DNA from 4 places in the Bacillus cihuensis genome. Region 4 is predicted to be linked to each of the others. Evidence: riboswitches for the same ligand, from Rfam matches in the RefSeq annotation. Region 4 holds a riboswitch; each other region holds the start of a gene.
What was found. A riboswitch is a leader RNA that binds a small molecule or an ion and turns the genes downstream of it on or off. The one in region 4 is predicted to bind S-adenosylmethionine.
Positions count from the first base shown of each region.

Region 1: linked by a shared signal. The riboswitch ahead of V179_RS26730 (riboflavin kinase) and the one ahead of V179_RS0101715 (MsnO8 family LLM class oxidoreductase) in region 4 are both predicted to bind S-adenosylmethionine.
Region 2: linked by a shared signal. The riboswitch ahead of V179_RS0124965 (LLM class flavin-dependent oxidoreductase) and the one ahead of V179_RS0101715 (MsnO8 family LLM class oxidoreductase) in region 4 are both predicted to bind S-adenosylmethionine.
Region 3: linked by a shared signal. The riboswitch ahead of V179_RS0117505 (homoserine dehydrogenase) and the one ahead of V179_RS0101715 (MsnO8 family LLM class oxidoreductase) in region 4 are both predicted to bind S-adenosylmethionine.

Region 1 covers NZ_AYSD01000010.1:42,616-50,419, forward strand. Annotated here, with positions in the region: gene V179_RS30910 (hypothetical protein) at 11-163, shown strand; gene V179_RS31410 (DUF5381 family protein) at 737-952, shown strand; gene V179_RS0100215 (hypothetical protein) at 1,076-1,282, shown strand; SAM riboswitch class I at 1,527-1,631, shown strand; gene V179_RS26730 (riboflavin kinase) at 1,729-2,229, shown strand; gene V179_RS0100225 (LLM class flavin-dependent oxidoreductase) at 2,646-4,034, shown strand; gene V179_RS0100230 (acyl-CoA dehydrogenase family protein) at 4,070-5,263, shown strand; gene V179_RS0100235 (ABC transporter substrate-binding protein) at 5,407-7,002, shown strand; gene V179_RS0100240 (ABC transporter permease) at 7,028-7,804, shown strand, end outside.
Region 2 covers NZ_KI632499.1:142,598-150,401, reverse strand. Annotated here, with positions in the region: gene V179_RS0124975 (ABC-F family ATP-binding cassette domain-containing protein) at 263-1,825, shown strand; gene V179_RS0124970 (ATP-grasp domain-containing protein) at 2,017-2,964, opposite strand; gene V179_RS0124965 (LLM class flavin-dependent oxidoreductase) at 2,994-4,043, opposite strand; SAM riboswitch class I at 4,133-4,239, opposite strand; gene V179_RS0124960 (class I SAM-dependent methyltransferase) at 4,476-5,657, opposite strand; gene V179_RS0124955 (response regulator) at 6,009-6,641, opposite strand; gene V179_RS0124950 (sensor histidine kinase) at 6,634-7,680, opposite strand; gene liaF (cell wall-active antibiotics response protein LiaF) at 7,677-7,804, opposite strand, start outside.
Region 3 covers NZ_KI632495.1:2,448,678-2,456,481, reverse strand. Annotated here, with positions in the region: gene V179_RS0117530 (ABC transporter substrate-binding protein) at 1-831, opposite strand, end outside; gene V179_RS0117520 (alpha/beta hydrolase) at 1,603-2,556, shown strand; gene V179_RS0117515 (alpha/beta hydrolase family protein) at 3,116-3,916, shown strand; gene V179_RS0117510 (DUF2584 domain-containing protein) at 3,946-4,188, shown strand; SAM riboswitch class I at 4,483-4,588, shown strand; gene V179_RS0117505 (homoserine dehydrogenase) at 4,700-5,908, shown strand; gene V179_RS0117500 (DUF5071 domain-containing protein) at 6,376-6,828, shown strand; gene V179_RS0117495 (DUF3953 domain-containing protein) at 6,949-7,197, shown strand; gene V179_RS0117490 (class I SAM-dependent methyltransferase) at 7,390-7,804, shown strand, end outside.
Region 4 covers NZ_AYSD01000010.1:382,355-390,158, forward strand. Annotated here, with positions in the region: gene V179_RS0101685 (TIGR04076 family protein) at 385-729, shown strand; gene V179_RS0101690 (aldo/keto reductase) at 729-1,775, shown strand; gene V179_RS0101695 (Na+/H+ antiporter NhaC family protein) at 1,862-3,292, shown strand; gene V179_RS0101700 (P-loop NTPase family protein) at 3,489-3,725, shown strand; gene V179_RS0101705 (Vgb family protein) at 3,930-4,937, opposite strand; SAM riboswitch class I at 5,498-5,605, shown strand; gene V179_RS0101715 (MsnO8 family LLM class oxidoreductase) at 5,701-6,714, shown strand; gene V179_RS0101720 (glutaredoxin family protein) at 6,735-6,998, shown strand; gene V179_RS0101725 (MetQ/NlpA family ABC transporter substrate-binding protein) at 7,078-7,804, shown strand, end outside.

The DNA.
Region 1 (7,804 bases), 340 kb from region 4:
GAGGTGTATGATGAAGAATTATAATTATAAAGCGAAAAAAAAGAAAAAAGATGACGGAAAACAGGGCATGGATGATGGATGCGTACCTGGATGTATTGACTTTTTTCTATGGCCTTTGCAACTGTCCGTATTAGGTTATCAGATCATTATTAATCTATCTTAATATAAAGTAATGAATGATGAGGTAATGGTTCATCAATTCGATTCAATTGAGCATAGAAGAGTTAATCTTATCATTTTCTAGTGAAGGGGTATATGAACATGGTATTTCGATTAAAGAAGCTAACTTTGCAACTATGAATGATTCTGAGTTGAAAATGGTTTTAGAAATTGCATCTTACTCATTGTTAGCAAAAGAAGTGGTAGATTTAAATTTTCAAAGAGTAAATGAGTCATGATTAACAATCTATTGCTCAATAATAAAACATTCTTTGCTTAAGTAGGTGCATCATTTGCTAAATATAAAGGGGGAAAACGAGCTTATTTAAGTAAAGGGATCCATATTTATGTATGTCTGGGTAGCTGTAGCCTATGTAGGAGGATTAATAAGCTGTTCGGTATTAATAATTGAGGGATTTAAGTTCTATTCGAATTATTCGTTAATCTATATCTTTGGAGGCGTTATGCTAACTCCTATTTTCCTGTATTTGGTCCTCTAGATACTGCCTGGTTTTAATCCAGGTAAAGTTCTATTAACGATATTCGTAATATTGATTTGCTGAGAAATCAATTCAATTTGATAAATTATGTTGTTATCGAAACTTATGATGATAAAAAAGTAAGGATTCCAACTTATAATTTACTTGATGATTTTGATTATCAAGTAATGGTTGATCAATTTATATTTCCATATATGACAGAAAACGCGAGAAAAGTTTGGGATCGTAAAGTGGATTTAAATGTATTGTTGAAGGAAGTAAGATATGAACGGCAGGAGCGGAAGATTGATTAGAGCTTTATGATTGTTGCAGAACTAACCTCCAAACTCCGTATAGTGGCCTTTTCTCTTTATGTTTCGGATTAAAAAGAACTTTTGAGGAGAAATTAAGGGAAACGGAATGGAGGTTTCTTTATAATGGAAAACAACAATCATCAAGATACATTTACGGTGGCGGGAACAAACATTGATGCAGTTAAAAGAAAAAATGAACGTTCAGGTATGTCTTATAATGAGGTGAAAGAATTGCTAGCTAAAACCACGGGTGGACATGGTACAGAAATTTATAGTGACACCAATATTGAGGAAGTTAAGAGGGAAATCACAATTCATGAAAAAAAATAAAGAATACCCTAAGGCAGCTTTCTTAAAGAACTCCTGCCAGACATATTCCTTAAAGAATTCGCTCTGTTAACATAGGAGTCTTAGTAATAACTTAATGGCAATCTTTTATCAACGTTAAACATGTATTGTGAAGTATCAGAAAAATCAGATAGTAAATACTTGACAAAAAATTGAACATTTTATATATTGAATGTAATAATTATTCTAAGTAATCCGATGTGATTTAAAATTTCATATATATAGAATCTTATCAAGAGAGATGGAGGAACTGGTCCAATGAAATCTCGGCAAAAGGCTCTTTATGAGTACTGTGCCAATTCCAGCGAACTAATGGTTCGAAAGATAAGAGGAGACAATGGTAGCTTGTTTGTGTACATTTCACTCTTCTTATCACTTTAATAAGAAGAGTTTTTTTGTATTTACAAAATATAAAAGGGGATGTGTAGATGATGAACAATCAGGATGCACCATTCGAATTTGACACTATTTTACTTGGTGAAGGGAAGGAAGTTATTACTGAATCTCTTTTTGGGAGAGTGGTACATGGTAGGAAAATGGGACGGCAATTAGGTTTTCCTACAGCCAATGTAGATGCAGAAAATGTCTTGTTAGCGAATGGGGTATATGGCGTACAGGTAGTTGTAAAAGAAAAGCAATATCGAGGCGTTATGAATGTTGGTGTTAAACCAACATTTGGATCAACTTTGAAAAAAACATTTGAGGTTCATCTTCTCGACTTCTCCGATGACCTATATGGAGAGTTCATAGAGTGTCAACTTCTTTTTAAAGTCAGGGAGGAGCAAAAGTTTGCTTCAATTGATTTATTAAAAATACAAATTACGGAGGACATCAATCGTGCAATCGAAGAATTTAAACAATTTGAGGATTTTTATAAAGACGGAGAAAGGAAAACCCTTAGGAAAAAGCAAATATCTGAATCTGCCTGATTTACAATTCTTTAATTGGTGCCATTTACAGTATGGGTTAAACAAAGGAATTTATAATACAATTGATAACTGGTTTTACGAGTATGGCATAGTCAATATTCTCTCACGCAGAATTTATCTATTGTCCTTTTTAGAGTTTGCCAAAGAAGTAGAATCGGAGCTGAAGCGAGATAAAGTAATCCGATTTGGAAGTGGCGGGCTTGTCAAAAAACTGCATGAATTCTTGGACGTTTATAAAATGGAATCTAAAGATCGACTTTAACAATATAGTTGTCGTAACAAAATATGTATAACAATAGGAAATGTATTTAGCAAAGGGGCTAAATACTTACCTAAAACCAACTAAACAAATATGTTTAATTATAATTGAAACTAGTAAAGCGAAGAAGTCAAAAAGCGAATGGGGAGAGAGGAAAGTGGCTAAAAAGAGAATTTATCTAAATGCGTTTGATATGAATTGTGTGGCACATATGTCCCCTGGGCTGTGGGCACATCCAGAGGATCAATCACATCAATATAACAATATAGAGTATTGGGTAGAACTCGCGAAATTATTGGAAAGAGGACGATTTGATGGTTTGTTTATTGCGGATGTAATTGGCATTTATGATGTGTTTGGAGGAGATAAGACTGCTACAGTCCGCCAAGCAACACAAGTACCTGTCAATGATCCGATGATGCTTGTTTCAGCAATGGCTCGTGCGACGAAACACTTAGGCTTTGGGATAACCTGTTCGACAACTTTCGAACACCCCTATACATTTGCTCGAAGAATGTCAACATTGGATCATTTAACAAACGGCCGAATCGGTTGGAATATAGTGACTTCCTATTTAGAAAGCGGCACTAAAAATATCGAGATCGGCGATAAGTTTCAACATGGGGAACGCTACAATATCGCGGAGGAATATTTAGAAGTTTGCTATAAGCTGTGGGAAGGAAGCTGGGAAAATGATGCGGTTGTAAAAGATAAAGAGAGTAGGGTTTTTACTGATCCGACAAAAGTGCATGAAATCAATCATCATGGCAAATATTTTGATGTGCCAGGCATTCATTTATGCGAGCCTTCACCACAAAGAACCCCTGTTTTGTATCAAGCAGGAGGTTCAGCGAGGGGGCGTCAGTTTGCAAGTAAACATGCGGAATGTACATTTATTTCTTCACCAACAAAAGAAGCAACAGCTGCATATGTAAAATCTTTGCGAGATCTAGTGGCTCTAGAAGGACGAGATCCAAAAAGTGTAAAAATATTCACCTTAATGACCCCTATTGTTGGTCAAACGGAGGAGGAGGCTTGGGCCAAATATGAGGAGTTAGTAAGCTATATCAATCTTGAAGGTGCCTTAGCTTTATTAAGCGGTTGGACCGGTATTGACTTCTCAAAATATGATTTAGATCAAGAGATCAAATATATGGAAACAAATGCTATGCAATCAGCTGTCGAGGTTATTACGAAATCGAGCCCAAATAAACAGTGGACAGTACGTGAATTGGCACAATTCTCTGGAATTGGTGCGATAGGTCCTGTCGTAGTAGGAACACCTGAACAAATTGCAGATACCTTTGAAGAATGGGTAGCTGAGACGGATATCGATGGATTTAACCTAGCCTATGCCATAACGCCTGGCACATTTAAGGATGTTGTAGATCTTGTTATTCCTGAACTACAAAGACGTGGGATTTTTAAAACGGAATATGAAGAAGGTACGTATCGAGAAAAGATTTTTGGCAAAGGTCAGGCGAAATTACCTGAAAATCATATTGGATCTAGTTACCGAAACATTCATTTATTAGAGCGCGTCTGACATGGTGAATAATTGAAAACAAAGGAGAGAGACAAATGACTGTAGTGATAGATCAAGTAAAAAATTATGTCGAGATAGCGGCTGGGCTTGCAGCTGAGTTTGCTGTTGATATTAAAGAGCGTGATAAAAAAGGCGGGGTTCCTAAAGCTCAAAAGGATGCATTAAGAAAGAGTGGGTTATTACAACTTCTAATTCCGAAAGAGTATGGTGGCCATGGGGAATCTTGGGTGACTGTAAGTCAAGTAATTCGGGAACTGGCAAAGGTGGATGGTTCAGTTGCCCATATATTTGGCTATCATACATTTTTTGTAGCTGATTTCTTTTTGATTGCCTCAGAGGAACAAAGAGCTTATTACCTAAAAAAAACAGTGGAAGAAAATTTATTTTGGGGCAATGCGTCGAATCCGTTAGATCGTAGTTTATTCGCTACGGATGAAGGAGATCAATTAATTTTAAATGGTAAAAAATCATTTAGTTCAGGCTCCCCAGACTCCGATTATTTGTTAATTTCATGGGAGGAAAAAGGAAATCCAACATTATTTATCGGGGCTATTCCGACGAATCGCGCTGGGGTGACTGTTCTAGATGATTGGGATGGAATCGGTCAAAGACAAACAGGGAGTGGGACGGTTACTTTCGAAAATGTAATGGTTGAGAAAAGTGAGGTTTTCCCTGAGGGATATTCAGATAATGGCTCAGGAACATCTGCATTTTCCACACTCGGAGCCACTATTTCTCAAACTGTGCTGTTGAATGTCTTCGTTGGGATTGCACAAGGAGCCTTAGAAGAAGCTAGGCAGTATACGCTAACCCAATCCAAACCTTGGTATACATCAGGCTATCAAAAAGCAATAGAAGATCCATCGATTCAAAATAAATATGGACATTACTGGATTAATCTTCAATCAGCGATTGGCTTAGCAGATCGAGCGGCTGAAAAATTCTCCCAAGCATGGGAAAAAGGTTTAAGCTTATCAGCAGAAGAACGGGGTGAAACAGCTGTACTTGTTGCAGCTGCGAATGTATTGGCTGGTGAGGTAGCACTTGAGATTACCAATGGTATTTTTGAAGTGATGGGTGCTCGTTCAGCCACTAGGAAAAATGGCTTCGATCGTTACTGGAGAGATGTACGTACACATACGTTACATAATCCTGCTGAATACAAACGACATACAGTTGGAAAATGGTTCTTGAAGGGAGAATACCCAGCACCAGGGGCCTATGCATAATTCTAATAAATCTAATCGTGTTAAGTAAAGGATGTAGCAATTGTGTTCTGTATTAAAACAAGGTTTAGTTCGATAATCTTGTTTTTGTTTTGCGCTTTTACTCTATTTAACTTGAAAAATATAGTGATTTTAAGGAGGAAACTATGAATAAGAGTCGATTATATATCAGTCTAAGTCTACTGCTTCTTTTCGCAACGATCTTATCAGGTTGTTCGGAAAATACAGCTAATACTAGTTCAAACAATCAGGGGAATGAGGGGGGAACATTAATTGTTGGCCTTGGATCAGATGTTGATGTTCTTGACCCGACAAGAGAAGGGGGATGGGAAACATTTCGCGTGAACCGGCAAATTCATGAATCACTAGTAACGGAGGATTTATCTAAATCGTCTGTTGATGCAAAGGTACCCGCTCTTAAGCCACAATTAGCCAAATCATGGGATATATCTGAAGATGGTTTAACGTATACGTTTCATCTAAGAGAAGGTGTGAAATTTCACGACGGTACAGTTTTTAATGCAGAAGCAGTTGAGTTTAATATCCGTCGCTCATGGGATCAACAATTTGAATATTATGATCAGATTAGCGCCTCTAAAATGGCACTGACTTATCAATCTTTGAAGGATATTAACATCGTTGATGAATATACGATCCAACTCATATTAAAAGAACCTTTCTCTCCTTTATTAAGAATGCTCGCTCAAGGTAGTTGGGGAACTGGATTGATTCTTAGCCCGACAGCATTAAAAAGATGGGGAAATGATGGGTATGGAGAGCATCCTACTGGAACAGGTCCATTTAAGTTTGTCGAGAGAATTCGCGGGGAAAAAATTGAAATCGCTCGATTTAATGATTATTGGGGAGATAAAGCCCATGTTGATAAAGTCATTTTCCGACCGATCCCTGATGCAGTTGCTAGAGTGACAGCGTTAGAAACAGGTGAAGTAGATATTATTTCATCGCCCTTCCCGGACAGTGTTGCTCAGTTAAAAGAAAAAGGGTTTAACATTGGAGAAGGAGATATTCCTGAAGTATTTTATTTCTCTTTCAATTTTAATAATCCGTATTTTAAAGATCAAAAAATTCGTCAAGCATTCATCCATGCGATTGATCGGGTAGGGCTAACGAAAAATTTATTGAAAGATACAGCTTCCCCTGCGTACGGTATTCAATCACCTGGTAATGAAGCCTATGATCCAGCATTTCAGGATTATACGTATGATCCAAACGAGGCAAAAGCATTATTGAAAGAAGCTGGTTACCCAGATGGATTTACTACCACATTACAGACTTACGCTGGAACAGAAGCAGTTGCTGAATGGGTACAAAGAGATTTAGCAAAGGTAGGGATTAAATTAAATATTGAAACGTATGAATGGAATTCCTATTTATCTGAATGGGGAGCCGGAATGAAAGAAGAAGTCGGCTTAAACAGTATGTCTTGGGGATTTGTTACACCATATTGGTTGTATATTGTGGCGCACTCTGAGAGTGGGTCTAATGTAGGAAAATATCATAATCCGTCATTTGATGAGGCGGTTAATAGTGGGATTCATGAAGTGAATCCGGAAAAGGCGATTGAATATTGGAAAAAAGCGAATGAAATTGTTTCGGAAAATGCTGCTGTTGTTCCACTTTCCAATAATCGAACACCATACGCATTTGGCAAAAATGTAGAAGGTTTTGTAGTACCTGCTCAAGATTGGTATGACTTACATACAGTCTGGCTCAAGAAGTAAACAGTGAGAGGAGGGGAGCCATCCTATGTTGATGTATATTGTTAAACGGATCTTTTCCGTGATCCCTGTCTTATTAAGTGTTACTTTCTTTGTCTTTCTTATTGTCTATCTAATACCTGGAAATCCAGCGATCAACATATTGGGGCAAACGGCGACACCAGAAAGTATCGCAGCTTTAAACAAAGAATTAGGATTAGATCAACCATTTTGGAAGCAGTATACAGTTTGGCTCGGTCAGTTATTGGAAGGTGATTTAGGACAGTCGATCGTCATGTACGTTCCTGTTTCTGAAGTATTACTAATAAAATTAAAAAATACTTTGATATTAACGATTTTCAGTTTAATCATTAGCGTAGTTATTGGGATTACGCTCGGTACTCTCTCAGGTTTAAAGCCTTCATCTTGGTTTGATAAAACGAGTATGTTTTTTGCACAAGTTGGCGCCAATATTCCAGGATTTTTTCTCGGGATTGTTCTCATGTGGTTCTTCTCGTTAAAGTTAGGGTGGCTTCCTTCTTCAGGTATGTACGATTTACGAAATGAGGGCAGTTTGACAAGTTTACTTGAACACACATTATTACCGGCTTTCGCAGCCGCTACGGCATCACTTTCTGTTATAGCTAGGTTGACTCGCTCAAGTGTTATCGATGTTATGAATGCGGATTATATGAATACATTTCGCTCATATGGCATCCCTAAAAGATTAATTATTAAGCGACATTTGTTTCGCAACATTTTATCACCTGTGATTAATATTACAGGGCTGCAAGTTGGTTATTTAATTGGAGGTGTCTTATTCGTT
Region 2 (7,804 bases), on a different contig from region 4:
GAGCCCCGCCCCTTTTCCACAGAAAAAGCGCAAATCCCCTTAAAAACCCCATACGCTTTCTTATTTTCCATTAAAGCTCATTACGTCTATTATCGCATAAAATAGCTTGAAGGGCGAAACATCGATTTCCTGGGAAATTTGTCGATAACGCATTGTCCTCGAATTCCCATTCAATTCTTCTTGGTGAAGCATAGCAATCTATTAAGGATTTTAGTATGATAAAAAATAGAGTTTTTACTTTTCATTGGAGGTTCCAAAAGAAATGAGTTTACTTTCTATAGATAAATTAGGCCATTCATTCGGTGATCGCACGCTATTCAAGGACGTATCATTTCGATTAATGGCTGGTGAACATATTGGGTTAGTAGGTGCAAACGGCGTCGGAAAATCGACTATGATGAACATCATCACTGGACAGTTGATCCATGACACTGGACGTGTGGAGTGGACACCTGGTACAGAATACGGCTATTTAGATCAACATACCGTTCTTACAAAAGGCAGAACTATGCGCGATGTGTTGCGCGATGCGTATCTTCCTTTATTCGAACAGGAAAAACTATTAAATGAAGTAACAGAAAAAATGGGCACGGCTACACCCGAGGAATTGGAAGACCTACTCGAACAAATGGGCAAAATTCAAGATAAGCTCGAAGCTGGCGGTTTTTATAATCTAGATATCAAGATTGAAGATGCCGCTCGCGGACTTGGCTTAGATGCAATTGGTCTCGATCGTGACGTTGCTTCCTTAAGCGGAGGTCAACGAACAAAAGTTTTATTAGCTAAACTTTTACTTGAACAACCTGAGGTCCTTCTACTTGATGAGCCAACCAACTACCTTGATGTAGAGCATATTCGCTGGTTAAGCAATTACTTAAAAGAATATCCGCATGCTTTCCTTTTAATTTCCCATGACACCGAATTCATGAACGGTGTAGTGGACGTGATTTTCCATCTAGAATTTTCTAAGTTAACTCGTTATACAGCTACTTATGAAAAATTCCTTGAACTTGCTGAAATTAATAAGAATCAGCATATCAATGCCTATGAAAAACAACAGGATTTTATTAAAAAGCAAGAAGACTTCATCGCAAAAAATAAAGCTCGTTACTCGACATCTGGCCGTGCGAAAAGCCGGCAAAAACAGCTTGAACGAATTGAACGAATTGACCGTCCTGAAACAGCTATGAAACCAACTTTTGATTTCAAGGAATCACGCGGTAGCAGTCGCTTCGTCTTCGAAGGGGAGAATCTCGAAATCGGCTATGACCATCCATTACTTCCAAAACTAACAATGACGGTTGAGCGCGGCGAAAAAATTGCAGTTGTCGGCATGAATGGTGTTGGTAAATCAACTTTATTAAAAACGATTCTCGGCAAAATTGAACCACTTAGCGGAAAACGTATTCTCGGGGACTTCCTATTCCCTTCTTATTTCGAACAAGAAGTGAAAGCCGGAAACACAACGCCAATTGATGAAATTTGGAATGCCTTCCCAGGCTTAGAGCAAGCACAAGTGCGCGGCATTCTAGCACGTGTCGGTTTGAAAAATGAACATATCACCCGGCCTATGAATCAACTAAGTGGTGGAGAACAATCAAAAGTACGCATTTGCAAATTAATGATGAACGAAAGTAATTGGTTAATTTTTGATGAGCCGACAAACCACCTTGATGTTGTAGCTAAGGAAGAATTAAAACGAGCGATGATGGCATATAAAGGTACCATCGTTCTCGTCTGCCACGAACCTGATTTTTATGAAGACTGGGTAACAAAAGTTTGGAACGTTGAAGACTGGATCGATAAAAACGAAGCGCAAGCTTAATGTTTATTCAAAAGACGCTATCCTATAAGTAAGGGTCAGACCCAGCAACTACGACACACAGTTTATAGTGTAAGTAACACTTTAAACTGTGCGGTGAGTGCTAGGTCTGACCCTTTTAATCTAACCTATGGAATTGGATACAAACAACGAGGCTCTTCTGTAATTTTAAATAGAGTGAGCCCTCATTACGATTATCTAACGGTCTCTGTTGTTTTCAATTGAGCCCCTAAAAACTTAGCCAATTCAAGCATGCCATACTTTCCAGCTGTTTTCTCAGCATCTGAATTGTAATTAGTGTTCGTATTCACATCATATGTAAATATCTCACCTTTTTCATTACGGATAAATTCGATACCAGCAACAGTAATTTGATTCGCCTTCAAAAATTGTTCATATTGTTCAATGATCGGCTCATCAAAACCTTCTACAATTTGGAATTTAGGTTTTTCCTCAACTACTTCACCTACCGGACAGAATAGGTCACCAATTGCACAAGCATCCGCTGGACAAAGTTCAAATCCTTCAGAAGTGTCTACTCGAACCGCATAGACAAATTTGCCGCCAACAAACTCACAACGTGTAATATATGCTTCTGGAGATTTAATATATTCTTGAATCAAGGTAATGCCATCTACTGGTTCTTCAAATGTCGGGCCATCTAAATATTGCTTTAACCCTTCTATAGAATGGAATAATTGAACACCAAGCCCTTTTCCTGCACGATTATGCTTAGTAATAAATGAAGCACTACCTAGCTTTTCAGCTGCCTTTAGAATGTTATCCCTACCAATTGCCGCAATCGTTTTTGGAACAGTTATTCCTTGTTTTCTTAAAGCAGTATACTGATTAATTTTACTTAACTCTAAACGTAATGCACGCGTGCCATTAAATACTGTTCGATCATGTTCTTCTAACCATGATAAGACACCTTCCGTTAATTCCGGAGCATACCGGTGGCCTCTTGTATGAGATGATGCGCTCATCCGGCTATAAAACACTCCTTCCGGCGGAGCTTCTGTCAAGTCCACGAGTCCTTGATCGAGATGCCACTCCTCATATGGCAATTGGAGTTCCTCCAGTCGATTTGTTAAATGGGCGGTCCACTCGCTGTTTTCATGAATAACGTAAATTTTACTCATTTTATCTCCTCCTAAATTCATCTATATCCTTATACTTGAACTTTAGTTCGTTTTTCTTCTACGAGCGGCATTACTTGTTTAGCAAATCGCTCCATTTCTTCAAGCTGAGGAGAGAATTGCAACAATAACAAATCAACGCCCACTTCTTCAAACGCAAGAATTTGATCAGCAATTTGATCAGGTGTCCCAATTAGATTCGGACGCAACCCACGATTCGAAACAGAGTAGTCAAATAACTTAACCTGTTGTTCCAGTTGCGACTTACTTACAAAGTCGTTGTATCCAGCATATGAACTTGATTCTTTTACATCCGTAATTCGGGCTAGCTCTTCCTGAGCTTGTTCTTCTGTATCTCGACACACAACGTAAGCAGCCATTCCAAAGGTAGAAAACGGTGATTTTCCTGCTGCTTCTCGTTGCTGCTTCATTCCTTGAATCTTGACAGCAACTTCCTCAACTGTTCCACCGTGCATGACATAAGCATCACATTGATTGACAATAGTCTCTTTGCCACGTACGCTTTCTCCACCTGCATAAAGAATTGGATTCGGACGCTGTACAGGTTTCGGATGCAAATGAGCATTAGCAATCGAATAATATTTCCCGTCATACGAAAACGTATCTTCTGTCCACAATCCTTTAAGCACTTCAATAAATTCCTCTGTACGCTCATAGCGTTCATCATGGGCTGTAAAAACTCCCCCATACTGACGAGCCTCTTCCTCCCACCACGCAGAAACAACATTCAATGTAAAACGTCCATTTGAGATTTGATCAATATTCGCCGCCATTTTTGCCGTTACTGCCGGATTATGAAAACCAGGACGAACAGCTGTCATAATTTCGATTTTTTCTGTCACAGCGGCTAGGGCAGCTGCCGTTGACCAAGCTTCAAGCGAATCACTTTCCGGGCCTTTAATATCATTTAAGTTAAGTTCAGCGACAAGGGTAGTATCATAGCCCCACTTTTCTGCAGCTTGCGTTACTTTTTTTGCATACTCAAAAGTTGGAGGCATCTTCTCATCTTCTACATTTCGTAGCCATCCGCCGAATATCGGCAACCAATAACCATATTTCATTTCACTATCTCCTCTATGATTAAATTATGGCCCTTCTTCGATAAGACAAAAAAACTTCTCCGATAAGAAGAAGTTTGCGTTTGCATTCCACCTTATCTGCCAGAGCCATTACTCCGCTGGAATTAGCACCGTACTGACAATTGTCAACGGTTGCCGGGCTTCAAAGGGCCAGTCCCTCCACCTCTCTTGATAAGAACATATTAAATTGTAATAATAGTTGGAATAATCTTATATTAAAACTCCAGCGTTAGTCAAGACAAATGTTTTCAAATTTTGACAAACAAAAGAGCACCTATATGAATAGGTGCTCTTTTCGCTAACATTTTTTTCAAAACATATCTAAAAAAGATGCAAAAGATTTACCAATACACCATTACGCTCTACTGATCTATCCACCATACAAATGATCATCCCACCCAGACTTTAAATGTCTTAACGTTTTTCCACGACAAGAGTATATGTTTTCGGCAACCCGATATCATGCATCTTATGATTTGGCTCTTCTTCAAGTATCTTTATAACGAGCCCAGATTTACCCACTGCAGTGACAAGTTCTCCTATTGTCCATTTTCGCTGTGCGACTTGTAATAGTTTTTCTTGTATCCCATCCGGCATATGTTTGGAAAATGCGACATTATTCAATTCAATCTGAGGATCGAAATAATTGCCCGTTACTTTATGCTTCTTTCCAGATGAAGTAATTAGTTTGGTAGAAATCGGGTGAAATTCATGCAAAATAAAGCGACCACCTGGCTTTAAGAGCGTTTGAACAAGCTCCATTAACGGTGCTAAATCAATTAGATAATGTAAAACACCAAGCTCCATCAGTACTAGATCATAATCAGCATCACCCCTAGTCAATGATAGAACATCAGAAATAATATAATCCACCGACACATGCGCAGCTTCAGCCAACTCCTTAGCAAAGGTTGCATTTTCCCGTGAGAAATCAACTACCTTAACCTCAGCCCCGAGAGCAGCCATTGCCACAGCCTTCACCCCATTCGAGCCCATCAGATGCATCACTTTCTTCTCGCAAAGATTACCCATATACCGGTAAAACGGCTGAAGACGCCATTTCGGATTATGAAGGATTTTCGATGCGAGCTGTTCAGGCTCTCCGTAACGATTCACTAAGGCGACATAATTATTCTGATTCCACGCTGCTTCATTTTCTTCAGTTAAACCTTGCTGGATCGCCGCTAAATAGTCATGAATATGCTCTGAGTACATTGCCATTTTCTCATCATAAAAATAACTATAAAGGGATTGGCACCAAATTTCTATTCCTCTAACAGCTACCGAAATTCGATACGGGTCGGTTTTTATCGTAGTATTAAAACAACAAGCCACTGTAATGAGCTGATCGTCCACACTAAATTGAAATGACGCTCGCTCTGGCGTCTTTATAAGGTGAGATGGTGAATAATCCCCAAATAACTGATAAGCTTCATTAAACAAATCCCATTGTACGTCGACCGTAATTTCGACTGGTTCTTTTATTGCTACGCCTTGAATTAATAAAGCCACTTCATAAGTAAATTGATAGGGAATATTCTCACCGTCTAATAAACGACCTACTCCAATTACAGTTTGTATGTTTCCTGATTTCATAAATCCTCCAAACTTCCGATAAAATTAAACTTCTATCAGAGTGATATCTTTCATCTTTCGTTGCTCATTAGTTAACCAAACATTCTTTTACAGAGAAAACGTTCATGAGCGTCTGCTCTAAGGCTCTACGATGGAAAAGGTTCAAATTCTAGAATTGTATAACCTAACGAAGGTGGTGGTGCAAAGCTGATCCTGCGAAGCCCCGCCCCTTTTCCACAGAGAAAAAAGAGGCCCAACTTATGATAATCTGATTAGTGCATTTCCTCATGTCACCTAAACAGATTCTCTTTTAGTTGTAGCCTAAAAAGCAGACTTCTATAAGCAGGTACTTAACGCCTGACTCCTTTTGTCTTACTCCACCAAAGAATGCTTAAATGCATAAATAACTGCCTGTGTACGGTCTTGAACATCAAGCTTACTTAAAATGCTACTCACATGCACTTTGGCTGTTTTTAAAGCAATAAATAGTTCATCTGCAATTTCCTGATTTGTTTTTCCCTGTGCCATTAAAAGTAGGATTTCCATTTCTCGATTGGTCAATGATTCATGGGCAGCTGATTCTGGTTTCTTCCTCATCTTCGCCATCATTTTACCGGTAACTTCTGGTTCAAGCACAGTTTGACCATGAAATGTAGAACGCACAGCGTTAGCGATTTCACTCGCTTTTGAAGTTTTCAGCATATAACTTGTTGCTCCCGCTTCTAAAGCAGGATATACTTTCTCATCATCCAAAAAGCTCGTCACGATAATAATTTTCGCCTCTGGCCATTGTTCAATAATTAATCTGGTTGCTTCAATTCCGTCCATTTCCTTCATAACCAGGTCCATCAAGATGATATCAGGTCGCAATTCAAGCGCCATTCTCACACCCGCTGCTCCATCATCCGCTTCGCCAATTACTTGAATATCTGACTGCGCCGACAAATAGGCTGAAACACCAATTCGAACCATTTCATGATCATCCACAAAAATAACATTAATCACCTTGCTCACCTCCCGCACTTAGCATCGGTATTTTCACTTCAAGTCTTGTTCCTTTATTTAAAAGGCTAATGATCTTAAGTGTTCCACCTACTTCAACCGCCCGTTCATACATATTGTTCATGCCATATGAGCCAGCTTTATTCGTTTCTACGTCAAAACCAACCCCATCATCAACAATCCGCAAAATTAACAAACCATCTCGTTCGATCAATAAAACTTCCAGCGAATTCGCCTTTGCATGGCGTAATGTATTAGAAACAGACTCTTGAAGAATTCGAAAAAGATGGTCTTCTATCCCTTTCTTTAATGGAATAGGCTCAAGCTTCCACTTTACCTTCATAGGGACTTTTTGTGATAATTCCACAAGCAATTCCTCGATCCCTTCTTGTAAAGATTTATTATGAAGAGGTACAGGCCGCAAATGTAACAACAACGCCCTCATCTCAAGTTGTGATTGATGAATCATACCCTCAACCATCTTAAGCTGTTTAGCACTACTAGTATCTTCATCACCGGTTGACTCAGTAATTGCCGACATAAGCATCGAAGCGGCGAAAAGTTGTTGGCTGACAGAATCATGTAGTTCCCGCGCTAATCGATTTCTTTCTCTTACAACCATCTCCTGAATTCTTTTCTCTTGATCTTCTGCTTTATCATTTGCCAACTTCTGTGATAATTTAATTTGTTCAGAGACTTGATGATGTACCTGGACAATTTGTTTCGATATCGTCGTTAATTCCAAAACAGAGTAGTTTTCATTGCTGGATGGTGGTCGTCCTTGTTCTACGAGATAGAGTTCATCACTAATCTCTTTTAGCTGCCTCTTCCAAGACAAACCTGCTACGATGCCACATCCAATTCCAATTAGAACAATCAAGCTAATGTAAAACAAGATAAATGGCAGATCCATCACTTTTGTTTCCCACAACAACCCCCAGTTGTTCAACGGAAATGAAAAAAAGAGACCACCTGTTAACACAAGGCCAATCAAAAATGCTAAACCCATAGAAGCTGCAATTTGCCGCGTTACGATATTCATACTCGCTTCACCTCGATATCGCCCACTACAACTGAAGTGATGAGATGAATTCTTTGATCCGCCGCATCAAACTCTTTCGTTTGATAAGAAAGAATTTGATTGTATACCTTCGTTTCTTGTTTTT
Region 3 (7,804 bases), on a different contig from region 4:
CACCGTTTCGATTAAAGCTACATCGCTGTCTTCAAAAAATGGTTGAATCACTTCAGCTACTTCCTTGCTACTATGCTCTTGCACCCAATCTTGTGCTTTTTTTACCGAACGGGTGAACTTCTCGACCGTTTCGCCATTCTTTTCTATATAACTAGCTTTGGTCATGAATGTTGTGTAAGGGATATGCCCTGATTCCGTTCCGAATGAAGCGACAATATGTCCTTTCCCTTCTTTTTCAAACAGGCTGGCAGTCGGTTCAAATAGTTGTACATAATCGCCTGTACCTGAAGCAAAAGCTGTTGCAACATTGGCAAAATCAATGTTTTGAATCAGCGTAAGATCGTTGTGAGGGTCGATGCCATGTTTCTTAAGTACAAACTCACCAGCCATTTGTGGCATGCCGCCTTTACGCTGACCTAGGAAGGTAGAGCCTTTTAGCATATCCCAAGAAAAGTCATCGATTTTTTCACGGGATACGAGGAACGTTCCATCTGTCTGGGTGAGTTGCGCAAAATTAATTATTGGATCATTTGCACCTTGAGCAGTCACGTAAATCGATGTTTCAGACCCAACAAGGGCAACATCCGCGCCGTCCGATAATAAAGCAGTCATCGTTTTATCGCCGCCAGCTGTCGTTTTTAATTCAATTTTTAATCCTTCTTCTTCAAAAAAACCTTTTTCTATCGCTACATATTGCGGTGCATAGAAAATAGATCGAGTTACCTCGGCGACTCGTACTTTTGTCAGATCTTCTTTGCCACAAGCTAAAAGAGCGAGGATTAAAAAACATGCTAATGCGATCATGAATCCTGATTTTACCCAATGTTTCATCTTTCATTCCTCCTCTAATCATAGGTCATTCACCTAAAATAACGTATGCAGAAGTGAAAAATGTGTGAATGCCTATAAGAGAAAAAAGGATCGAGCTACTTCAATAAACCAACATAATTGCCATCCATAAGTTCCCCAATAATAACTGCACGCGTACTTTCATATGAAAGTAGTAAAGAGGCTGGTTGTAAGTGTTGCTTTTTGACGATAGACACATACAACCATTCTCTTTTTCATTATGTTGTGCACATACCTATGCCAATGCGTTTTAGATATTTTGTGGATAACTGTCATCCTTAATAACGATTTAGTATGGTTTTCATTGTCACCTCAATAAGCTTGATTAATTATCGGCGTATCTCTTGGAAGATGGCAGATGCATTCGGTTGGCAATTTGTATTTGATGGAATCACTCTGCGTGGAAAAATGATAATGGTAGTTATATTCACTTCTATGTTGGGTATAGATGAGGAAAACTTCTTTTTCAACAGCTGTCTCTTTTTAAGAAGTGCGAAGTGACACTTTCCTTAGCACAGGTTTGCTAACCTTCGTAATTGACAGTCTGATCTGTTTTAAGTTAATGGCTATAGTACGAATCGATGTGGTGTGCCTGTTACACTAAATGGCGGTATGACGTTGCCTATACTTATAAGCGTTTTTAATCCTTTGTAACAAATTTCTCTGAGCTTTGGTCGTTCTTGGCATGTCATATGCGGTTAAATTTAGAGAAATATAAAATGAAAACTAATAAAGTTTTAGGAGGAGTTAAAGATGACGCAAAATCAAAATAATAAAGTTGTATTGGAACCGGCAGCACAGAAATTCGTTGAGGACACGGCTAACCCGCCGTACCTGTTTGATCTTGGCCCAGAGAAGGGCAGGGAAACTGTAGATGAAGTACAGTCCGGTGAGGTTAAGAAGCGGCCGGTTGAGGTAGAAGAGCTTGTCATTGAGGGAGAAACAACTGGACCTGTATCCATTAAAATATTGCGTCCTGAAAACGCCCCGGAAAATCTTCCAGTCATTTTATATACGCATGGTGCAGGCTGGGTTTTCGGAAACGCTCACACACATGATCGTTTAGTTCGGGAGCTCGCTGTTGAATCACAATCAGCGGTTGTGTTCACTAATTACAGTCTTTCTCCAGAAGCCAAATATCCGATTGCAATAGAAGAGGTCTATACGGTCTTAGAATGGATTGCTAAAGAAGGAGATCATCACGGGATGGATACAAGTAATATTACAGTAGCAGGTGACAGTGTTGGCGGAAATATGTCGGCAGCTATTACGCTAATGGCTAAAGAACGAAAAGGCCCAGCTATTCGCAAGCAATTACTTTTCTATCCTGTAACGGATGCTTCATTTGATACAGACTCATATAAACAATTTGCTACCGGATATTTTCTACGTAGGGATGGGATGCAGTGGTTCTGGGACCAGTATACTTCCGATCCACAGCAGAGAGCAGAAATTACTGCATCTCCACTTCGGGCAACAACAGAACAATTAAAGGGACTTCCTGAAGCATTAGTTATCACGGCAGAAGCCGACGTATTGCGCGACGAAGGAGAGGCATATGCCAACAAGCTTCGTGAGGCTGGTGTAAAGGTAACTGCTGTGCGCTTCCAAGGTATCATTCATGACTTTGTGATGCTTAACGATTTCGCAGACACAGAAGCAGCAAAAGGGGCCATGATGCTTGCAAACGCATGGCTGAGTGAATAGAGAGAACATCCAAAAAAAGAAGATTAACTTTTAATGGGCAGAACTTCTTTTGTCATAATCTCCTTTTCGATTTTTTTAATCAAAAGGGAGATTATGCTTTCAAAAACCTAAAGGATGGAATGAGGTACGCTTTTGGATGGAAGCAAAACCAGAAAGTCTAATGAATTAATAAAATTTTCCATGTTTTTAAGTCTCCTCTAGGATCGCTAAAGCAACAATACAACCCTAACTCAATGAATTACAGACTACATACACTGCGACATCATATCTTCGTCTGTGAGAGAGGACCCTCAACTTAACTAATCATCGGTATGTTTCACTATAAAAAGTCTAGATAATGCCTGTTAATGCGGGATAAAATGGGTGAGTTGATTTACAATAAGGGTTATGAGTTTTATCCCGCATTAACGGACAGTAACCCCCCACCCCGAGGATTAGAGGAATCGAAGAAGCGAAGGTGGGGGATAACTGCCCGTAAAAGCCCGATTGGTTCAACTAACAATCAGTTGGGAAAAACACCCACTGATTGAAGTTTCACTTTATGAAAGGAGGATGTATGATGGAAGATGGCACAATTATAACGAAGCAGCGGTTTCCATCACCGCATCCAAATATTCGTCTGTTTATCGTAACGTATTTTTCGCAAGGCTTGAAAGTGAAGGGCCTTCTTGCTGAGCCAGATGATGATCAAATTTATGACGGCTTCTTATATTTACGAGGAGGCATTAAAAATGTCGGTAAAGTACGCCCAAGTCGTATTGTTCAATTTGCAGCAGAAGGCTTCATTGTATTTGCACCGTATTATCGGGGAAATCAAGGTGGAGAAGGGGATGAAGATTTTGCAGGCGAAGATCGCGCTGATGGGATTAGTGGCTTTACATTACTCGAACAACATCCACGTGTAAATCCCGATAACATACATATTTTTGGCTTTTCACGAGGGGGCGTTATGGCCCTATGGACAGCCATCTATTGTAAAACAGCAGCTTCCGTTGTAACATGGGGCGGAGTGTCTGATATGTTTCTAACCTACGTGGAACGAGTAGACTTACGTCGAATGATGAAGCGTGTTATTGGTGGTACGCCTCAGAAAGTTCCAAACGAATATAAATACCGCACACCACTGTTTGCAGTAGATGAACTTTTTGCACCTGTCCTGATTATTCATGGTGAACAGGACAATAACGTATCGATTGAACATGCCTACAGGCTGGAGAAACTATTAAAGGAAAAAGACAAGCCTGTTTGGAGTTGGTATTTTGCCGAATTTACCCACTATTTTCCGCCGAACATCAACCGAAAAGTCGTTTGTGATTTAACACAGTGGATGAAAAACCAAACGAAAAAACAATGGGCTTAAAAACGTAAGTAAAGGAAAGAGGTTATGCTATGGGAATGCCGATGGAACTAAATACAATGATCGTGACAAAAGGCCGTGAAAATAGAGAGGAAGAAAATCTTTTCCGTTTGACGAAAGAAGGCTATCGCCTCTACCCAATTGATATTCCAATTGAAGTTCGCAAAACGATCGAAAGTGAAACAAACGGAATGGCCGTTATTCAAAAAATCTCTTGGACAAACAACCAAACCGAAATTACCTATCAGTTGGTGTCGTTGAATTCAACGAATTAAGCGAGCTGACCTAATAGAAACGGTCTCCATTTAGAGGTATAACAATATAAAGAACAGTACAAGTTAGGGTGAAAATGCATTGATTTCACCCTTTACATATTCACTGTTATCAATGCTTTACATTTATTAATAGCAAACCGTAAAATGTAGTCTTTTATAGAAATGGTTGATGCCTATAAATAGATATGGCGTCATATATAAATATAGAGTTTGGTAACACATGTATAATTTATGCTATTGACGATAAATATATAAAGTATTATATTATTATAAATAGTTTAAAAATTATAACTTTTCTTATCAAGAGAGGCGGAGGGACTGACCCTGTGAAGCCTCGGCAACCAGCATATCATGCCCGGTGCCAAATTCAGAGGAGTTTTAACAATTCCGAAGATAAGAAGGTGGGTAAATCTTGATATAGTCATTCAAACTCCCCTTCTGTACATATGCAGTGGGGAGTTTTTTATGTTCCATTAAAATCGTTAATAAAAAAGACAGGAGGAAAAAATTAATGTCAGCTTTACATATTGCATTATTAGGCTACGGTACTGTGGGGAAGGGCGTTTATAAAACGATTCAAACACATCAGGAAAAGCTTAAGAATATTTTTAGGAAAGATGTAAAAGTGGTTGCAATACTTGTTAAGAATATAGAAAAACATCATGCACCAGATCCTGATATTCTGTTAACAGATGATTTTAACAAGATTGTTAAACTTGAGAAGCTAGATGTTGTAATTGATGCGATCTTTGGTAAAGATCCAAGCTTTACTTACTTGCAGCAAGTGATGAACAGAGGATGTCATGTGATAACGGCAAATAAAGAAATGTTTGCCTATCATGGAACTCAATTAAAACAGTTAGCCAAAGAACAGGGAGTAACTTTGGGGTTTGAGGCGACAGTCGCAGGTGGAATTCCTATTATCCAAACACTAAGGCAATTGTTACATGTGAATACTATACAAAAAGTGCAAGGAATTCTTAATGGGACCTCTAACTTTATTTTGACAAAGATGCGAGAAGAACTTTATCCATTTGAAACAGCGTTAAAACTTGCTCAAGAAAAAGGGTATGCTGAAGCTGATCCTACAAATGATGTGGAAGGATACGATGCCTTTTACAAAGCAGTGATTTTAAGTGAACTGGCTTTTGGTGAGATACCTAATTGGGAGGAGTCGATCCGACAAGGGATTCAATCAATCACACCTGAGCAAATTGAGCTCTTTTCAGCATTTGGATATCGATTTAAACATGTAGCCTCTATGGAAAAGACAGCAAAAGGGATCCTATGCACAGTCAAACCTGTTCTGGTAAATGAAACGCATCCATTTTATCAAATCGAAGGCGTGCAAAATGCAGTATCCATCGATGGAGATATCGTGGGGAACATTAGTCTCCAAGGGCCAGGAGCTGGAATGTTTCCAACAGCAAGCGCCATTATCGAAGACTTGGTTTATATAAATAAACATAGTTTTTCACCCATTTTCTTAGATGAACAAAATGAATTATCTGTGAAGGCATTCAAGACTTACTGGGCAATTGGAGGAGATGTGGCTGTAGAAAATATTCCTTCTCATATCCCAATCATTAACAGACTTAATCCAAACATTCTCATTGTCGAAGCCTCGTGGGAAGAGATAAGTAGTATTCAGTTGCCGAATATTTATTTATATCAAGTTCTCGGGAGGGTATTACCTGAAAAAACGCTTGTTCGTTCATGAATTAATTTGACTTATAAAGCGGAACGCTTTACGTGGTGAAAGTCGCACAAACAACGTGAGTGGGAGGAAAAGGGAGCTATAACGCAAATCCTTACCTATCTGAATGGAGAATAATTGCTTATTAATATATGATATTAATAAGTAATCTAGTAATAAATGTAATATAAGGATGTATTTAATAGGTCGTATTTCTTTTGATGTATTTGATCTAAAATGGTATTTCAATCAGAAATGAATTGAGCTATTTCTTGCTCAACTTATAAGTTAAATTAGATGTGGGTATAATCCTCAAATTGAACATAGATAACGTTTAAAATTTGGCTATCTTTGTGATAGCCTTTTCTCATTATGCCAACGTTTCAGATTAGTCTAACTACAAAATTTAATTAATTTGCTAGGAACTAACGCTTACAATACCCAAAATCAGTTCAGATTAAGTAATAAAAATATAGAATAAAGGTAGATAAATGAAGAATATTAATACATTGATTCAGGGCTTAAATTGGCACAACTCTGAAGAAGTACAAAAAAAGTCCATAAATGAACTATCTAAACTAAGTGGTAAAGAAGTAATTATTTTAGCTGATCAAACAGAATTAAATCATAAAGCATGCTGGTTTAATTCAGCAATTGTCTTACAAAATATTGGATATCCAAACAATAAAGAATCCATTCCATACCTCATGCAATGGTTTCAAGATATTAACTGGCCTGGTGTAAGTACAGTTGTTGAAATCTTCAAAAGTATAGATAGGGAGGAACTTAAATTACATATTGATAATGCCATTACACAAGGACTCAATGAAAAAGATGATTTCTGGATTTTTGGTTTATTATTTCTTATTGATAAATTACACATGACCCATATGTATGATAAAAAACCTATTCATAAACTGGAGCAGTTTGCAGGTATTGAATAATTACTCATCTTGATCTACGGGGCAGGTTTGTTCAAGAAGGAATGTTTTCATACAAAATTATACTGTAAAAATGATACAATTAAACAAGAATTTAGGGGAGTGATTGTAAGGGGGAGCAATATGCTAAAAACATTAAGAATTATCTTATCAATAGTTGGTGTTATGTTAGCAGTTTTTTGTCTAATAACTCAAAATGTTAAGTTTATTCCTTATTTGATGTTGATATTAAGTATTTCAATAATGATTACAGGAGGAATTGAACTTCAAAAAGATAAAAAAGGGTTTTGGGGTTATATGTGCATCGGTGTTTCTTTGTTTGCTTTTTATGTTTCCATACAGGGGTTTTTATTAAGCTACAGGGACAGTTAGTAAAACAATAGGATTATCTATTTCTACTAAAGTATAAGCTGAATCAATTAAGTAACTAAAAAATTAGTTAGGATGTTTTAGATAATCTGTAAAATAGCTCGATTAAAAATCCTGTACAATTCAGGATTTTTTCTTCTTAAACGGGAAGGGTTATTAAATTAGGAAAATTATTGTATTAGAGGGATGGAAAATATGAAACTAAATATTGGTACAGAAGAAGCAATTAAAAGGTGGGATCGTTTCGCGGATACATATTCAGCAACTCATACCGAACAAGGAGACCTTCATAAAGAGGTTTTTTTAAATCCAACATTAATAACACTTATGGGAAAGGTAAATAATAAAAAAGTTTTAGATGCTGGGTGCGGCGAAGGGTATTTAAGTAGAATTTTAGCCAAGTCTAAAGCTGCTGTAACGGCTGTGGATTATTCACCAAGAATGATAGAAATAGCTAAAGGAAGAACTCCAAATGATTTGTTAATTGATTATAGGCAGGGTAATTGTGAGGACTTGAATTTTTTAAAAGATAAAAGTTTCGATTTAATAGTATCCAATATGGTTATTCAAGACCTTGAAAATTACGAAAAAGCATTTCAAGAAATGTATC
Region 4 (7,804 bases):
AAGCCGGACAGATGCAGTAACAGCAAGTGGGCCTCAGAGGGCGAAGTGAAAGAATTTTTTTAGTAGCTTAGACGTAGAGCCAGCGTTATAGGGCTAAGGGTGTTTGTATGAGCACTCTGCTGAGAGGGTATGTATGATACATATCAAACAAGGTGGTACCGCAAGTTAACACTTGTCCTTGAATTATTATTTAAGGATAAGTGTTTTTTGTTATTTTATAGACTCAAACAACTGTAAGTAAGCAGGTTATAGTTGTTTCAGAGAAACCCCATTCATTATGTATGAAAGTAAAAAATCTCAGAATGAAAAAGAAGAAAAGGAGAATGAAAAAAGATATGAAAATAGCAGCTTTATTAATTACAAGTGTTGAAAGGAGTAAGTGTCATGGATGATAAATTTACGCTATATAACTTAAAAGTAGAAGTTGTAGGTACAGATAAACCAATGGTTTGCAAGCATAAGGAAGGTGACTATTTCTTAGTTATAGGAGAAGACGTTATCTTCCCAGAAAATAATTCATTTTCAATGTATGCCTTAAGCGCTATTTTGCCATTATTACCTGCAAAGCAACGGGTATTGCATGCAAATGACTGGATGTTGTCTGATAGTGTAATTGCCTGCCCAGATCCAAACTGTGGTGCTAGATTTAAAATAACTCGTATCGGAACTAAAGAATTTAGTCATGCTGAATGCACAACAGAGCCTATATATAAAGGAGATAAAAACTAATGGCAGAACGATTCGAATTAGCAAAAGATTATACAATTAGTAGAGTGATCAACGGGTGTTGGCAACTGTCGGAAGGTCATAGCTTACAAACTAATTTAGACAAGCAAGATATTATGAAGGCCTTCAATATGCTTGTCGAAAAAGGATTTACGACATTTGATTGTGCTGATATATATACGGGTACGGAAGAATTTCTAGGTGAATTCTTAAAGCAACTTAAGCACGGAAGCACGATTTCACCAAATGACATTCAAATTCATACCAAGTATGTACCTGATATCAATTTACTTAGTGATGTCGATTTTACATACACAGAAAAAATAATTGATAGAAGCCTTAAACGGCAAAATCGAGATGTATTAGATCTAGTGCAGTTTCATTGGTGGGATTACGATGTGCCTGGCTATATCGAGACAGCAGGGGATCTGTTAAGGCTAAAAGAAAAAGGGAAAATACGTAATATCGCCGTTACAAACTTTGATACGAAGCATTTGAAAGAGATCGTTGATGCCGGTATACCGATTGTGTCTTGTCAAAATCAATACTCGGTTTTTGATAGACGACCAGAAAAAGAATTATTAGAATATTGTAAAATAAAAGGTATTTCTTTGCTATGCTACGGCACATTATCAGGCGGTTTGCTAGCGGAAAAATGGCTCGGCAAAACATCTATTCAACCCGATACGCGCTCGCATGTTAAATATTTGCAGGTGATTGAAGAGACTTTGGGTTGGGATGGCTATCAGGAATTATTGTTATTGCTAGATAAAATCGCTAAAAAGTATTCTGTCAACATCGCTCATGTTGCTACAAAATATATATTAAGTCAACAAGGTGTTGGGGCTTCAATTATTGGCGTTAGAAATAGCAGCCATGTTGAGTCAAATGCTCAAATATTTAGTTTCGAACTCGATTGTTCTGATATTGAAGAAATAAATCACTTCTTACATAACTATTCAATATTAGAAGGTGAACCTTTTGAGTTAGAGCGTACGGCTGGTTCAAAATTCCGAAATATTATGAAGATGAATTTGAATGAAGAATAATTATGGCAAACGCTCTGAACGCAGTTGCTGGGTATTGCGACGAATAGATAAGAGTACACGTTTAATACATAAAAGGGAGCTTCTATATGGATAAAAAACTTGAATTTAAAGGTGGCTGGGGAGTTGCGTTTATTCCAGTCGTTATTTTTCTGTTTTTCTGTATATTGTATTTTATCGTTTTTAAAGCGTTTGAAATGTATGCACTCGCAATGGGTGCTTTCGTCGCACTGATGGTAGGTGCAATTTTTGTGAAAAAGGGGAACTACGATCGTTTTTGGAATTCAGTTTATGATGGTGTAAAGGAAGCTGTACCGATTGCAATACTGCTGTTCGTCATCGGGATGTTCTCGGAGCTGATCAAATCTACTAACATTTCGGCAGGTTTCGTCTGGCTAGCCGACTTGCTAGGCGTGGATGGAGGATTATTCACGGCGTTCACATTCTTAGCAATTTGTATCATTTCTACTGCTACTGGATCATCGATTGGAACAATGTTTACCTGCTTCCCTATTTTCTTCCCGGCAGGAGTATTGTTGGGATGCGATCCTGCTGTTCTTGCGGGTGCAATCGTCAGTGCTTCTATTTTTGGTGATAACTTAGCACCAATATCAGATACTACGATTATCTCTGCAGGAACTCAAGAATACACAAAAAAGGAAGGTTTCGCAGAAGTGAGCGGCTGTGTTGCCAGTCGACTGAAGTATTCCTTGGTTGCAGGGACGATCTCCTTTTTTCTGTTCTGGATCCTTGGCGGTGGTGGCACGGTAGGTGTGGGCGCTTCAGATATTCTTGCTAAGAACATGAATCCAATCACATTAGTTATGCTCGTTCCGGTAGCTGTTATGTTAATCATAGCAATCAAAACTCGCAATATTTATAAAGCGATTACGGTAGGTATCATATTAGGGATGATAACAGGTCTAGCGTTTAATCTCTTAACTTTCGACAATATTATCTCAGTTGAGGATGGCACTCCGGTAGGATTCCTAACGGACGGCATCAACAGCATGATGGCAATCGTTACACTCGTTATTTCAGTCTACGGTATAATGGGTGTGCTCAACGGTGCTGGAGTGCTTGAAAAAGTGACAAATAGTATACTTAACAGCAAAATGGGCAAGACGGCTCGCGGCGCTGAATTTGCTATGATGTTAGGTATTTCGTTTACAACTTTACTCTTCGGTGGTGTTACTAGTGCATCGATGACGACATTTGGAAAAGTACAAAATGAGATTGGCAAACGTGTTGGTTTGCATCCATACCGTCGTGCCAATCTACTTGATGGTTTTGCTAATTCTATCGTTCTGGTAATCCCTTTTTTAAGTGTTTTTGTATTCCTCGGTGCTTTGCTGACAAAAGGGTATGATTTTGTTGCACCGCTTTTACTAACAGAAGTTAGCAGTGGTATGATTTATTGTATGGTACTGTTCTTGGTTCTATTATTCTCTATAATAACCGGATGGGGCCGCCAATATGAAGGTTTTGAAGGGAAAGCGGTTAGTAATCCTCAAGATTAGCAAACAAGATACCAAGTTTGGCTCTCATGATACGGTGAGAGCCTTTTTTGTATCGAATCGTTTATGGTCACAGTGAGAGTGACTGGGCAGGCACCCTGCACTAGTGAATTTTGCGAAAATTGTTTTTACTGCATTGTATGATATTTCCTAATGAATCAATTAAAATTAATGGACAGTAATAGGAGGGCTGGCTAAAATGAAATGGCAAGAAGCAAGGAGACTATCCCCAAATCAGTTTCTATTGGATTCAATTCTTGATTATCATGAAGAAGGTGACAAGAAAATAGTTGATGAAGTAGCCCTAAAAAGAACCATTTATGAAAAGGATACAAACAAAGAGTTCCTCCGCGCTAAAGAAGGAACCCTTGTTTATCACACTTCTAATGAAGAATTTGTGATTCACATCCGAAGAGATCCATTACCGAAAGTGTAAACCGAAGGAATCGTTCTCTAGTAATGCTTAAATTGATTCCTCTAAACCACCAGCCCCCCATGTGTTTCCACATACACTCTGGACACGTAGAAATAGTCACGAAGATCGTTTTAAAATAAGCAATTAACCTGGTTGACCTTATTGTAGAGGAACTTATTATATAATACCGCAGTTACTAATTTGCGAAGGTGGTTGCGGCAAAGCTTAAGAGCTTTCGTCTGATGATTCGCAAGTATCCTCATCCCGGTAGCGCCGGTAAGCCAGTGTCGCTGGGTTCGTATTGCCAAAAGTCAGATACCATGGCTCCCCTAATGGTCCTCCAGCTGAAGCAGGAGGCACGAACACATCGAATGACTTGTGATGATGATGGATGTTGTAGCGCCGTACCGTACCTGTGTCAGGTCCGTCTCCTGTTATGGGAACAAACAGTTTTCCATCCGGTCCGAACAGAAGTGCCTGCGCAAAGGCGCGCGGCTGTCCGACGACATCGAGTTCAATTTTGTCAAGAAACTTGCCAGTATCGCCGTCGAAGATCAGAATTTTGTCCGTGTCGCTCTCGTCGCTTCTGAAACTAGTGATATAGAGATTGCCATCGGGTCCGAAGACTAAACCTTCAGGACGGTTGAGGTCGTTGACGGTGTTGCTCTCAATGAACACTCCAAGGAATTTCCCTGTTTTCGGGTTAAAACGCAGTACCGATCCGCCTAACGGTTGTGGAAGGTTGCGTACAGAGACATACAGAAAGCCGTCGGGTCCGATGACCACCCCCCGGGGATGGAACTGCCCGCTGAAGCCGGAGTGATTGAGGTTGCCAAGAAACATCCCAGTGGTACCATTATACGTCCGCAGTTCTCCCGGCAGGTCTACGTCGCCCATATCCGCTACAAATAGGATATTTTGTTTCGATAGGACGATGCCGCGCGGTGCGAACGGTGCGCCTGGTGCGCTGGATTGGACAAGTTCGCCTAGAAATGCTCCTGTCTGACTATTATACCTCAACACGTTGCCATTCTGAGATTGGTCGAGGTTTTGGTTGGTGACCAGGAGATTGCCTCCATGATCAAAGATAAGCCCTCGAGGACCGTGTATATTGCTGTCTGGTACGACAAAACTGCCAAGGAACCTGCCTGTTTCTGCGTCAAAAGTTTTCACAGTGTTGTCGCTGCCGTCACCAATATATAGAAAGTCTTTTCTTTTATCAAATCTATGCATAAAAATCTCCCTCCTTTTTATAAACAATTTTTTAAGTGAAAAACTAATTTTACTTAATATAATTTATTCGTAAGAGAGCTTATCTGTAGGGGACAAACTTGCTAAGAAAATAACACAATTCCCGAAATTAAGAGTAATAGATTAAAATCCTTTCTTATACCAACTAAGAATTTCTTAGCTTTAAGGGGTTTACGATCACCCCTTGAGCATTGGAAGTATGGAAGACTTACAAACGCTGCAGGGGTGTTGCACCTGAACTAATTCGTCCGTCAGTTGGACCAAATGCCATTGAAGGTATTTTGGATGATCTAGATTTTGCTCTGAAACCTAGCCAACAATCAACACTTGCCACGAATGTTTAATTTTCATCAGCATAATAAATTTTATTAATTGAATTTTCAAATATATATTGACGTGGTAAAAATAGGTGATTATAATAACTTTAAATTAATAAAAAACATTCAAAATATTATTGACCGGACAACCGGAAATACTTTGCTTTGCATGAAAGGTATTTCTAGTTGTTTTTTTTATTAGTTAGCAACTGAATATTGCGATTATTCTTATCGAGAGAGGTTGAGAGATAAGGCTCCCTGACACCTCAGCAACCGCCGTATTAGACGGAATGGTGCTAAATCCTACAAGTTGTAAAACTTGAAAGATGAGAAGAAACCTCAAGATATATTTGAGTCTTCTTCTAATCGGAGAAGTCTTTTTTTCTGGGAATAATTTCAATAATCACTTACAAATGGAGGAGTTAAAGATGAGTTACAAGCTTGGAATTCTTGATCAAAGTCCCATCTTTCCAGGAACAACGGCTGTGCAAGCCTTTGAACACACTGTTCAATTAGCACAAAAAGCTGAAGAATGGGGATATACTCGCTTTTGGGTTTCGGAACATCATCATATGGAACAGGTGGCAGGGTCCTCACCAGAAGTACTAATTTCTTACCTACTGGCTAAGACAAAATCCATACAGATAGGTGCAGGGGGAGTAATGATTCAACATTACAGTCCTTATAAGGTTGTTGAGAATTTTCATGTGCTATCAAGCCTTGCACCCGGGAGAGTAGACCTTGGTGTAGGGAAAGCACCTGGAGGGTTTCCACTTTCGACAAGAGCATTGCAGTTTGGAACTGTAAATGATAGAACGGACTTTGTGGAGCGACTATCGTTTTTACAACAATTAATTGAAGATAAGGTTGATCCAGATCATCCACTTGCTGGTATTCAAGCTCTGCCAAAAACACCAAAAAAGCCTGAAATCTTTCTGTTGGGCACTAGTGCAAATAGTGCAGCTTTAGCTGCAAATTATAGAATTAGTTATGTGTTTGCCCAATTCATAAATAGTGATCCTTCTGAATTGGAAAGTGCAGTTAATGTATATAAAGAGAAATACCCAGAAGGTAAGTTCATCGTTTCTTCCGCAGTAATTGCAGCCCCTTCCAAAGAAGAGGCAGAAGAGCTTGCAAAGGAGCATAGGATATTTAAGGTTCATTTCCAGAGCGGTCGAACATTAACGGTACATTCAGCGAAGGCGGCTGAGGCTTTTGAAGAACAAGCAACAGAACCTTATGAAATTGAAGAAAGTCAAGCACATGTCATTGCTGGTACCTCTGAATTTGTAAAGGGAGAATTAGATCATCTACATAAAACATATAGAGTAGATGAATTTATTTTACACACACCATTACTAAAAGAAGCAGAGAGACTACGTTCGTTTGAACTATTAAGTCCACTTCGCTCAAGTGAAAGGAATAGAGAATATATTTTATAAAAAATAAGGAGGTAGTTTTTATGGAAAAAGATTTATCCGTTATAGTTTGGTCAAAGGAAGGTTGCCATTATTGTGAAGAAGTGAAACAGTATTTAAACAAAAGAGAAATTAAATATCAAACAGTCGATGTTACGAATCATGATGAGAGAAGAGATATTTTGGAAGTGAAGTATGGTGTTCGTCATGTCCCTATTGTTGAGGTTGGCAATGGACCAGTATATATAGGTGTGACAGAGTTGGGTTTAGAGCATCTTGAAATAGTACTTAATAGGGCACAAAGATAAATTCGTCATCATTTAATTCCGACTATTTATATGTGTAAAGTATGTGTAATGATAAATTAAACGTAAGGGAGAAAAAGAAATGAAGAAAATCAATTGGTTGTTATTAGCTATATTAACAATGGGAGTATTTATTTTAGGAGCCTGCGGGAAAGAGGATACGGCTGCTTCTACAAAAAATAAGGAAGCTAAAGTAGAACAAAAGGAAGAAATAACTCTGAAAATTGAAGCATCTTCAATTCCACATGCTGAAATTTTAGAATTTATTGCACCTGATCTTGAAAAAGAAGGGATAAAACTCGAGGTGACAAATAGTACAGATGGAATACAGGCAAACCAACGAGTTTTTGATGGAGAATTGGATGCGAACTTCTTCCAACACGTCCCATATTTAGAGCAAATAAATAAAGATAGTGGTTTAAACTTAGTTGTTGTAAAAGGGATACATATTGAGCCATTTGGCCTTTATTCCAAGAAAATTGATTCTATTGGAAAATTATCAGATGGTGCAAAAATCGCTATTCCGAATAATCCAGCAAACTTTTCAAGAGCACTCCATCTATTAGCGAAGCATGGGATTATTGAATTAGATGGAAGCAAATCCGGTGATTACACAATAGAGGATATTACAAAAAATGAGAAAAATTTAGAGTTTATTCCGGTGGATGCACCACTTTTAGTTCGTGCCCTTGACGATGTAGAGGCAGCAACCATAAATACTAACTATGCGTTAGAAGCAAACTTTAAGCCGCTTGAAGATTCATTAATCATTGAAGATGCAGATTCACCATATGTGAATGTTTTAGTTT